2 linked regions of the Sorangium aterium genome follow. The protein of the gene in region 2 interacts with the protein of the main gene of each other region in a pairwise test. Links are inferred from orthologs where the notes say so. Each region holds a gene or a part of one and is shown on either strand. Other genes may lie near its edges.

Region 1 (4,933 bases), on a different replicon or contig from region 2:
CTCGATGACGCCGAGGAGCGTGAAGAGCACGTTGAGGACCGCGCCCGCGACGAGGCCGATGGCCCAAAGCCACAGCCCGGCGATGCGCAGCCGCCGGTCCGGGTCGAACCTCCGAACGGCCGCCGGGTAGCCTGCGTGGTGATGCGCGTACGCGTGCCCCTGCTGCCGCTGCGCATAGCCCTGGGGTGCCTGCGGGTACGCGTGCCCCTCCGGCCCGTGCGCATGACCCTGCTGCCCCTGCGCATAACCCTGCGGCCCATGCGCGTACGCGTGCCCCTGCGTATAACCCTGCGGCCCCTGCGCGTACGCTTGCCCGTGCGTATAGCCCTGCGGCCCCTGCGCGTACGCTTGCCCCTGCGGCCCTTGCGCATAACCGTGCGGTCCCTGCGCGTGCGCGTGTCCTGGCGGGCCCTGTGGATACGCGTGCCCCTGCGCGTACGCGTGCCCCTGCGGCCCCTGCGCGTACGCTTGCCCCTGCGGCCCCTGCGCGTACGCTTGCCCCTGCGGCCCGTAGGGCGGTTGCCCCGTGGCGCTCTGCCCCGCGCCTTGCGCCGGATACCCCGACGGGAGCTGCCCACCTCCAGGCTGCGCGCGCTCGCTCAAGCGCTCCGCCGGCCGGGGTTGTTGCGGCACGCCGGGGGAATCGGGACGATGTCCGGGGGGATTGTTCATGGATCGAGCGCTCTCGCGAAAGCCTCGTGACAGCGGGTGACCGTTCAGCCGAGGCGAATCCCCGCCGCGCGCGTGGAGCCGAAAGCAGCGGTGACGATCCGCGGTGGGCGACGCCAGCCTCGGAGCTGTCGCTCACGCCCGTGGGATCGAAGTATCACGCAATATTTCTACCACGGCAGGGACGCGCCGGGCATATATCCCAGCAGCTTCGCCACGGCGCGCTGCCGGCGAGGAGCGCGGAGGCTGTGACGCTCCGCTTCCACGAGTTTCACGCGCTGTCGGGGTCGGCCGGGTAACGCGGCAGCAGCCTCTCCGCGCCGGGAACGTGGCGGGAGGACGTCAGGGGCGGACGACGCGCGTGCCCGGAGGAGGCGTGAAATCGAACTCGGTCTTCCCGACCGGCTGATTCACGACCGGCGACGAGAAATCGAACCGGTTCCGGTTGCCCTGCGCGTCGAGGATCAGCACGCGGCGGACCTGGTTGGTCTGCCCGTCCACGTAGAGGAGCATCTTCTGATACGCAGGGGTCGCCTCCTTCGGCGTGCCCTCGAGGACATAGCCGCCCTCGAACTTCATCTGCGCAGGATCGAGCAGGCGCAGCGAGAAATCCTTCGTGAGCTGCCCCTTGCCCATCAAGAACGCGAGCGCCGCCGGATACTGAGAGCCCTTCACCGGGGTCTCGAACATCTGCTCGTTGTCCTTCTCGTAGACCTTGATCGTGACGCCGTCGGAGACGACCCGGTTTCCGTTCGGCGCGTCGTAGATCCAGCTCATCTTGCCCGGCTTCTCGAAGGTCACCTTGCCGGTGGAGACCTTCTTCACGTCCTGGACCTTGATCGTGTAGGTCTGGGTGAAGCTCGCCTTGAAGGTCTTCGTGGAGTCGTAGAACTGCTGGACGCGCCTGCCGAGCTCTTCGGCGGTGGGACCCGCGGCCTGGGACTCGCCGACGGTCGCGAGCGTCGCGAGCACGACCGTGAGGGGCGCCGTCAGCCCGATGAGGCACGCGGCGGCGAGGCGGTTGAGTGAGGTTCGCGTCATCCTTCCCGATCTCCTTTGATGTCCAGAGGCGTGTCGCCCCCGCTCGTCGGCGACGGGGGCGCCGGCGATGCACCGCCGGTTCCGTGCCCTGGCGCCGCACCCTCGCTGAAGCCGGGGCGCGCCGCACGATTTTCATGTTGGACGCGGCGCGGGAGCGTCCGATGCAGGCTCCATAGCACACGGGATGTGCGCCCGGACCGCCCCGGCCGCGCCCGCCGGCCCCCAGCCACGCAGTCAACCGAGGCGCCGCGCCTGGCGTCCCCATGTGCGACCAGGGAGCCGCGTCGGCCCGCTCAACCGAGGCGCGCCCGTCGCGGCCGGGCGCGGCGCGGGACGGGCGCGCCCGACGCCGCCAGCGCGGCCGCGAAGCCCGCGGCGCTGAGGTGGGTCATCGCGATGGCCAGCGCGTCGGCCGCGTCCGGCCGCGGGGGCGCGGCGAGGCGCAGGACCGCGGTCATCACCTGCGCGACCTGCGCCTTCTCGGCCGCGCCCCGGCCGACGATCGTCCGCTTCACCAGCGCCGGCGGATACTCCGAGATCGGCACGCCCGCGCGCGCCAGCCGCAGCAGCACGACCCCGCGCGCGTGGCCGAGCTTCGCGGCGCTCTGCGCGTCCTTGGCGAAGAACAGGCTCTCCACCGCGGCCGCGTCGGGCGCGAGCGACGCGATCACCTTGCCGAGCTCGTCGTCGATCTCCACGAGCCGGCCGGCGAACGTCCCGCTCGTGTCGATGTCGATGACGCCGTGCGCGACGTGCTCGATGCGCGTGCCCTGCCGCACGAGCAGGCCCCAGCCGAGGTGGCGCGAGCCGGGATCGATGCCGAGGACCCGCATCAGCAGGCCCCGTGGGAGGGCGCCACGACGTGGGTCGGGAAGCCCGGCGCGCGCTCGGCCCCCCCGTCGCGCTCGCCCCGCTCGGCCGCCTCGAGCGTCCGCCGCGGGAAGATCTTGTGCGGGTTGAGCAGGCCCTTCGGGTCGAACAGCGCCTTGATCTTGCGCTCGATCGCGATGAGCTCCGGCGACTGCTCGAGCGCGAGGAAGTCCGCCTTCGACGTCCCGATGCCGTGCTCGCCGCTCAGCGTGCCGCGCATGCCGATCACCGCGCGGAACAGGCGCGACAGCGCCGTGTCCACCTGGGGGACGAGGTCCGGGTCGTTCCAGAGCAGGTTGACGTGGAGGTTGCCGTCGCCGGCGTGGCCGTACGTCAGCATGCGGACGCCGGTCGCCGCCGAGATCTCCGCGACCTCGTCGAGCAGCGCCGGGATCTTGTCGCGCGGGACCACGACGTCCTCCGAGATCTTGTAGCGCGCCATGGCGCGCGTCGTGGGCGAGAGCTGGCGGCGCGCCTCCCAGAGCCGCTCGCGCTGCGCCTCGTCCTGCGCGACGAGGACGTCGAGCGCCCCGGCATCCATGCAGACCTCCCCCACGCGCTCGGCCTGGACCTCGCAGTCCGCGGGCTCGCCGTCGACCTCGATGATCAGCATCGCGCCCGCGCGCTCGTCGACCCCGACGCCGCGCGCGCGGACCGCGTCGAGCGTGGGGCGATCGAGCAGCTCGAGGCAGCGCGGGACGACGCCGGCGGCGACCAGGGCGCTCACCGCGCGCCCGCTGGCGCGCACGTCCGGGAACAGGCAGAGCAGCGTCATGACCGACGGGGGCTTCGCGATGAGCCGGAGCGTCGCCTCCGTCGTGATCGCCAGCGTGCCCTCGCTGCCGACGAGCAGCGCCGTGACGTCGTACCCCGTCACGCCCTTCACCGTGCGCCGGCCGGTGCGGAGGCGCGTGCCATCGATGAGGATCGCGTCGAGCCCGAGCACATACTCGCGCGTGACGCCGTACTTGAAGGCGCGCGGGCCGGCCGCGTTCTCGGCGATGTTGCCGCCGAGCGCGCACATCTTGAGCGAGTTCGGATCGGGCGGGTAGAAGAGCCCCTCGGCCTCGACGGCCGCGTGCAGGTCGGCGAGGATGACGCCCGGCTCCACGACCGCGATCTGCTCCTCGCGGCTGATCTCCTTGATGGAGTTCATGCCGATCGTGGCGATGACGATCCCGCCCCCCACCGGCACCGCGCCGCCCGACTTGCCGCTGCCAGCGGCGCGCGGCACGACCGGCACCTCCGCCTCGCTCGCCGCCCGCACCGCCTTCTCGATGTCGGCCGCCGAGGACGCGAGCACGACCGCATCCGGGCTCACCGGCGGCTGATCCGACTCGTCGCCCGCGTAGGCCGCGCACCCGTCGGCCGACGTGATGACCTTCGAGGGGCCGAGCGCGCGCTCGAGGAGCCGGCGCGCCTTGTCGATGGCCGACGCCGACGGGCGGGGGAACGTGGGGTGCTGTCGCATCTCCCCCATTTACCGCGGATCGCGCGGCGATGCTGGGCGGATCCGCGCGGGCGGCCTCAGGGCTGGCCGCCGCCGGGATCTGGTTCGCGGACACGCGCGCTCCGCGCGGCGTGCCCTCGGTCTGCCTGCCAGCGGGCGCGCGGACGCGCCGCGCGATCAGAGCAGATCGAGGAAGGCGAGGAGCGCCTCGATCGCGCCGGCGTCCAGCGCGACGAGGCCCTCGCCCGCGGGCGCGCCGTCGTGGGAGAAGGCGCCCGGCGCAGCGGCGGCGGCCGCGCCGCGCTGGTCGCCGGCCGCGCGGCCGCCCGTGTCCTCGAAGCGCGCCCGCTCGAGCACCTCGCGCAGCGTCTTCGCGGAGCCGTTCGTGAAGTAGGGCCGCTTCTTGTAGAGCCGCCGGAGCGACGGCACCCGCGCGCCTTCCTCGTGCACATACGGCACGACGCCGGTCTTCTCGTATCCGGCCCTCCCCCACACGATCGCGCCCTCGGGCGCGAACACGAGCGCCTCCCAGCGCTCGAACGGCGCCGCGGAGCCGGGATCGTCGCTGCGGAGCACCGGCGCGTGGCAGCGAGCGCAGCGGTCCCGGAACACCCGGGCGCCGTCGCGCTCGAGCGGGGTGAAGCTCGTTCGGCCGAGGGCGGCGGGGTTCGCGCGGTGCGAGAACGCCATGAGGAAGCCCATCAGCGCGCGGCGGAGCGCCTCGGGCGACCGCGCATCGCGCCCGCCGTCGACGAGCCCGAGATCGGCGAGCCACGGCGCACCTTCGCTCGAGATGGAGAACCAGGGGTCGTGGCCGCTCAGCGCGCCGGCGACGCGGAACTCGTTGTCCGCCACCGCGGTGAGATCCGGATCGAGGGCGCGGGAGAAGTGGGGGCGGTTGTT
Region 2 (4,895 bases):
GTTCACGGCCAGCGAGGCGAGCTCGCCGCTCTTGATGTGGCACTCGTAGAGGTACAGGTCGACGACGTAGCGCTCGTAGGGGTGGCTCACGAACGAGATCAGCTGGCCCACCTCGATCTCGACGCCGAGCCGGTGGCGGACCTCGCGCTTCAGCGCCGCCGCGTCCGTCTCGGTCTCCTCCACGCGCCCCCCGGGGAACTCCCAGAGCATCGGGAGCACGGCGGTCGGGCGGCGCTGGGTGATGAGGTACCGGCCGTCCTGTTCAATCACGGCGGCGACCACGCGGATGGTGCGGACCATTTCCATGGCGAGTGCCTCAGGGCTGCTGAGCGTACGATGGGGCGTCGGGTTGTGCGAGCGGGACGGTCGCGCCCTCGGGACGACGGCGGCGCGCCCTCAGACGTTGATGCGGAACAGCTGCTGACCCATGAGCAGGATGTCGCCGCCCGTGATCTCGGTCTCGCCGAGGACGCGGAGGAAGGTGCCGTTCGAGCTGCCGAGGTCCGTGAGGAACAGCCGGCCGCCCTGGAGCGAGATCTGGCAGTGGAGCCCGGAGACGTAGCCGTCCTCGGGGAAGAGGATGTCGCCGCGCTCGCGCCCGAGGTGCAGGCCGGTGTCGGGGACCGGGAACGCGTTGCCGGTCGCGTCCCTTCCGATGATGAGGGCCAGCCGCGCGACGTAGCCCTTCGAGGGGCTGCCGAGCCGCTCGACGCCGTCGGGCGTCGTGGGCGCCGGGGAGAGCGGCTCGACGCGGACGATCTCCTGGCCGATGCGGAAGACGTCGCCGTTGTCGAGCTGCACCGGCGTGTCCCTGCGCAGCCTGCGGTAGACGCCGTTCAGCGAGCCCTCGTCCTTGACGAAGAGCCGCCCGCCCTTGATCGAGAACGTCGCGTGGCGCGGCGAGAGGTAGCTGTCGCCGCCGAAGATCGTGCCCGAGTCGCGCCCGATCAACGTGGGGTTCGTGGGCAGCGTGTACGAGCCGGCCTCGGTGCCGTCGGCCCGGAGCGCCGTCAGCACGACGTTCGCGGCGCCCGACGTGGAGACGACCGGCGTGGAGGGCTGCGCGGCCTGGCCCGCCGGCTTGACGAGCTTGAAGCCGCACAGCGCGCAGAACTTGTTCGACGGCGGGTTGGGCTCCTGGCACTGGGGGCAGACGACCGTCCCCGCGCCGGCCGCCGCTGCCGGCGTCGCGGGCGCTGCCGCGGCCGCCGCGGCCTTCTTGCCGGCGCCGGTGTCCTCCCCGCGGGCCGGGGCGATGAACGCCGCGGGATCGACGAGCGCGGGCGGCGGGGGCGCGACCGCGGGGCCCTTCTGGGCGCCGGTGCCGATGGCGGTCGGCTCATCGCCGTAGTCCTTCGCCCGCGTCGCCGCCGGCACGCCGTGGGGCGGGGTGCCGGCCGCGAACTTCTTGGGCGAAACGTCGCGAGGCAGCTCGGCGCCGCAGCCGAGGCAGAACTTGTAATGGTCCTGATTTTCCTTGGAGCACTTCGGGCAGGTGATCACCACGCCTCCTCACAACGAGCGACCGGACTGGATCCCAGGGCGAACGGCGGCGGGAGCATATTCGCCGCGGCGCCCCTCTGTCGACTGTCTGTCGCTCCTCCGCCTCCCCGCGGGGGGTTGCGCGCCGCCGTCCGCCCGCCCGCCGGGGCGATCCCGCCCGGAAAACCGCGGCTCGCCGGCGCGGGCTGCCGCGGTTTGCCGGACGCGGGCGGTCGCGGCTCGCCGGGCCTGGGCGGCCAGGCTTGCAGGGCTCGTCGGGCGCCGGCGGCGTGGCTCACTTGGACAGGAGCGCGAGCGCGTCGCGTACGAGGTCGCCGAGCGGGGCGCTGTCGACGCGCGCGCCGAGGGCTGTGACGGCGCGCTCCGCCTCGGCAGGGCGGTAGCCCATGCGGGTGAGCGCGCTGTGGAGGAGGTCCTGCTTGGCGTCGGCGGCTGCGGGCGGAGGGGCCGCGGCGGAGAGCGGGGCCGAGGGGAGGTGGACGAGCTTGTCCTTCAGCTCGAGGACGAGGCGCTCGGCGGTCTTCTTGCCGACGCCGGGGATGGCGGTGAGGCGCGCGGTCTCCCGGCGGGTGATCACCGCGGCGAGCTCCCCCGCGCCGAGCGCGCTGAGGATGGCCATCGCGATCTTCGGGCCGATGCTGGAGATGCCGATGAGCACGCGGAAGGCCGCCCGGTCCTCGCGCGTCGCGAAGCCGTACAGGAGGAGCGCGTCCTCGCGCACGTGGGTGTGGACGAACAGGGTGATCGCGTCCGAGCCGGCCTTCGCGTTCGCGGCGATGCCGCGCGCGCGCCCCACGGCCCCGAGCGGGACGGTCACCTCGTAGCCGACCCCGCTGACGTCGAGGACGACCGTGCCCTCGTCGCCTTCTTCAACGACGTGGCCGGAGAGCCGGCCGATCAATTGACCTTGGCCCCTTGCTGGATCCACCTGCGGATGGCGTCGCGCTCCACGGAGGGCAGGGGGTCGCCGCCAAAGGGCATCGGGTCGCCGCAGCCGTCGGGAGCGCACTCGAGGTCCCCGCAGCTCAGGGTGTCGTCGAGCTTGTGCAGGAGGAAGCTGTTCGCGGGGTCGCCGGCCGTGATCCGCGGCATCCCGGAGGGCGCCCTCGACGCGGCGCCGACGTTCTGGGCCACGATCGCGTCGATCTGCGCCTGCGTGGCCTGCTCGCTCAGCGGCGGGCCGAGGTACGCGAACCCGGCCGAGCCGGCCTCGGCGCCGTGGCATGTCGAGCTGAACGAGCAGGACCGCTGGAAGATGGGGAGGACCTCGGCCGAGAAGCTCACCTCGGGCGTGGCGCCGTCGAACTTGCTGTAGTCGAAGCACTCCGTCGCCGCGGGGCCGTCATCGCCGCAGCCGGCGCCGGCGCAGGCCGTCGCGACAAGGAAAATCAGGAAGAATTTCCGCACGTTCACCCCTCGCACCCAGATGTCGGGGTGGGACCCTAGCAGAACTGCGCGCGCTCCGTAACGCGTGACGTCGCGCCGCCCACCTCGGGTCGCGCGGGTCGTTCCGGCGCGCGCGGCGCGTCGCGCCGTTGCGGGGCGCACCGCCGGGGCGCGGAGATCGCCGCGCGTTTGGCCGGCCGGCGCGGCGGCGGGTAGGCTGGGCGTCCCATGAGGATTGGCCTGGGCATCGGCGCGATGGCGCTCGCGCTCGCCGCGCTCAACGTCGGTTGCGGCGGAGGGCAGGACGCTGTCGAACGACAGCTCTCCGAGCTGCGCGCGGAGCTCGTCAGGGTGCGCGCGGAGAACGCGGTGCTCACGGATCGGGTGGGCTCGCTGGAGCGCTCGCGGGGCGGCGTCCGCAGCGCGGCGCGCCCTGGCGAGGCCGGGGCGCGCGCCGTGCCCCCGGAGGAGCCCGACAGGCCTGACCTCGAGGTGGTGCGGCTCGCGCCGGAGGACGACGGCGCGCGGCCGCCCGTGCTCCGCTCGACCGCGAACGGCGTCGTGATCGAAGAGCCCCCGAGCGGATCGCCGCCGCCGAGCCCGCCACCCTCACCCCCGTCGAGGCGCAAGCGATGAAGTTCCCCCCGAAGGCAACGCTGGTCCTGGTCTCCCTGGCGCTCGTCGCGGCGCCGCCGCTGGCGCGCGCTCAGGATCAGCAGGGCGGCGAAGAGGGCGCCGGCCAGGGGCCGGGCGTCACCGTGGTCCAGCTCCCGAGGGGCGAGCCGACCGTCGAGACGCAGGTCGTTGTGCCGGGTTATCCGCAGCCCGGGTTCGATCCGAACGCCCACCTGCCCTCGAGCTCGCGGGGCACGACGGACACGTCGCGCCCGTCGGACGGCTTCGATCTGGGCCGCCGCAGCGAGGGCCCCGCCTCGGTGAAGGGCGGCGCGAACGGCAGCTACGTCGTCGAGGGGCAGTTCGTGCCCGAGTCGCACTCGGTGCGGCGCGGCGACACGCTCTGGGACATCTCGGGCAGGTACTACACGAACCCCTATGCGTGGCCGCAGGTCTGGGCGCTGAACCCGCAGCTCCAGAACCCGCACTGGATCTACCCGGGCGACCGGATCCGGCTCCGCGACCCGAGCGAGGGCCCGACCCGCGGCAGCATCGGGTTCGGCGCGAACCAGCTGGGGCGCGGGGGGCGGGTGCCGTCGAAGACGATCTTCCTGCGCGAGCTCGGCTGGGTCGACGACGTGAAGAAGGACACGTGGGGGGAGCTCGTCGCGAGCCCCGACGACCAGATGCTCCTCAGCGAGGGCGACGACGTCTACCTCCGCCTCTCGGACGATCACGACGTCTCGATCGGCCAGGAGCTGACGATCTTCCGCGAGATCAAGAAGGTGAAGAGCGGGGACGTGAAGGGCGAGCTCGTGACGGTGCGCGGCACGGCGCGCGTGGATCGTTACAACCCGAAGACGCACATGGTGCGCGCGCGGCTCATCGAGTCGCTCGACGTGGTCGAGCGCACGGACAGGGTCGGCGCGGTGCTGCGGCGCCTCGACGTGGTGCCGCCGGTGGGCGCCGAGGCGGATCTCGAGGCGAGGATCATCGCGGCCGTCTATCCCTACCAGCTCGTCGGGCAGAACCAGGTGGTGTTCATCGACAAGGGCGAGAAGGACGGCGTGAAGCCGGGGCAGCGCTTCTTCGCGGTCCGGCGGGGCGACCGCTGGCTGCAGCAGATCGGCGGCGCGGGCAGGCTGGCGACGGTCCGGCCGCGGCTGCAGGACGAGCGCCCGGCGCAGGTCGACGATCCGAAGTTCGGCGTCGACGAGGAGCTGCTGCCGGACGAGACCTACGCCGAGCTGCGGGTCGTGCATGTGCGCGAGCGCACGGCTGCGGCGCTCGTGACCCACGCGATGTACGAGGTCGAGCGGGACGCGGTGCTGGTCTCGCGCAAGGGCCTCTGATGATCGGCCGTCTACGGCTTTTCACGGCCGGGGTGGACG

What was found. The genes of interacting proteins can lie anywhere in the genome.
Region 1: the proteins of ruvA (region 2) and ruvC interact in binary tests that used the Escherichia coli proteins (3 or more experiments, as listed by UniProt). The link is inferred for Sorangium aterium from one-to-one orthologs.

What each region holds. Positions count from the first base shown.
Region 1 is NZ_JAQNDK010000001.1:1,542,658-1,547,590, forward strand. Bases 774-3,773 are described here. They hold ruvC (crossover junction endodeoxyribonuclease RuvC), read right to left. Parts: upstream 2,544-3,773; coding sequence 2,004-2,543; downstream 774-2,003. Other genes in these bases: lolA (outer membrane lipoprotein periplasmic chaperone LolA), read right to left, coding at 1,012-1,710; POL72_RS05700 (FAD-binding oxidoreductase), read right to left, coding at 2,543-3,773. Outside these bases: POL72_RS05685 (PrsW family glutamic-type intramembrane protease), read right to left, coding at 1-603; more of POL72_RS05700, read right to left, coding at 3,774-4,051; POL72_RS05705 (hypothetical protein), read right to left, coding at 4,208-4,933.
Region 2 is NZ_JAQNDK010000002.1:1,739,259-1,744,153, forward strand. The notes cover bases 592-3,553. They hold ruvA (Holliday junction branch migration protein RuvA), read right to left. Parts: upstream 2,405-3,553; coding sequence 1,778-2,404; downstream 592-1,777. Other genes in these bases: POL72_RS51275 (double zinc ribbon and FHA domain-containing protein), read right to left, coding at 592-1,503; POL72_RS21540 (hypothetical protein), read right to left, coding at 2,401-2,916; POL72_RS21545 (hypothetical protein), read left to right, coding at 3,118-3,525; POL72_RS21550 (LysM peptidoglycan-binding domain-containing protein), read left to right, coding at 3,522-3,553. Outside these bases: POL72_RS21525 ((deoxy)nucleoside triphosphate pyrophosphohydrolase), read right to left, coding at 1-306; more of POL72_RS51275, read right to left, coding at 397-591; more of POL72_RS21550, read left to right, coding at 3,554-4,856. UniProt on the Escherichia coli protein: The RuvA-RuvB-RuvC complex processes Holliday junction (HJ) DNA during genetic recombination and DNA repair.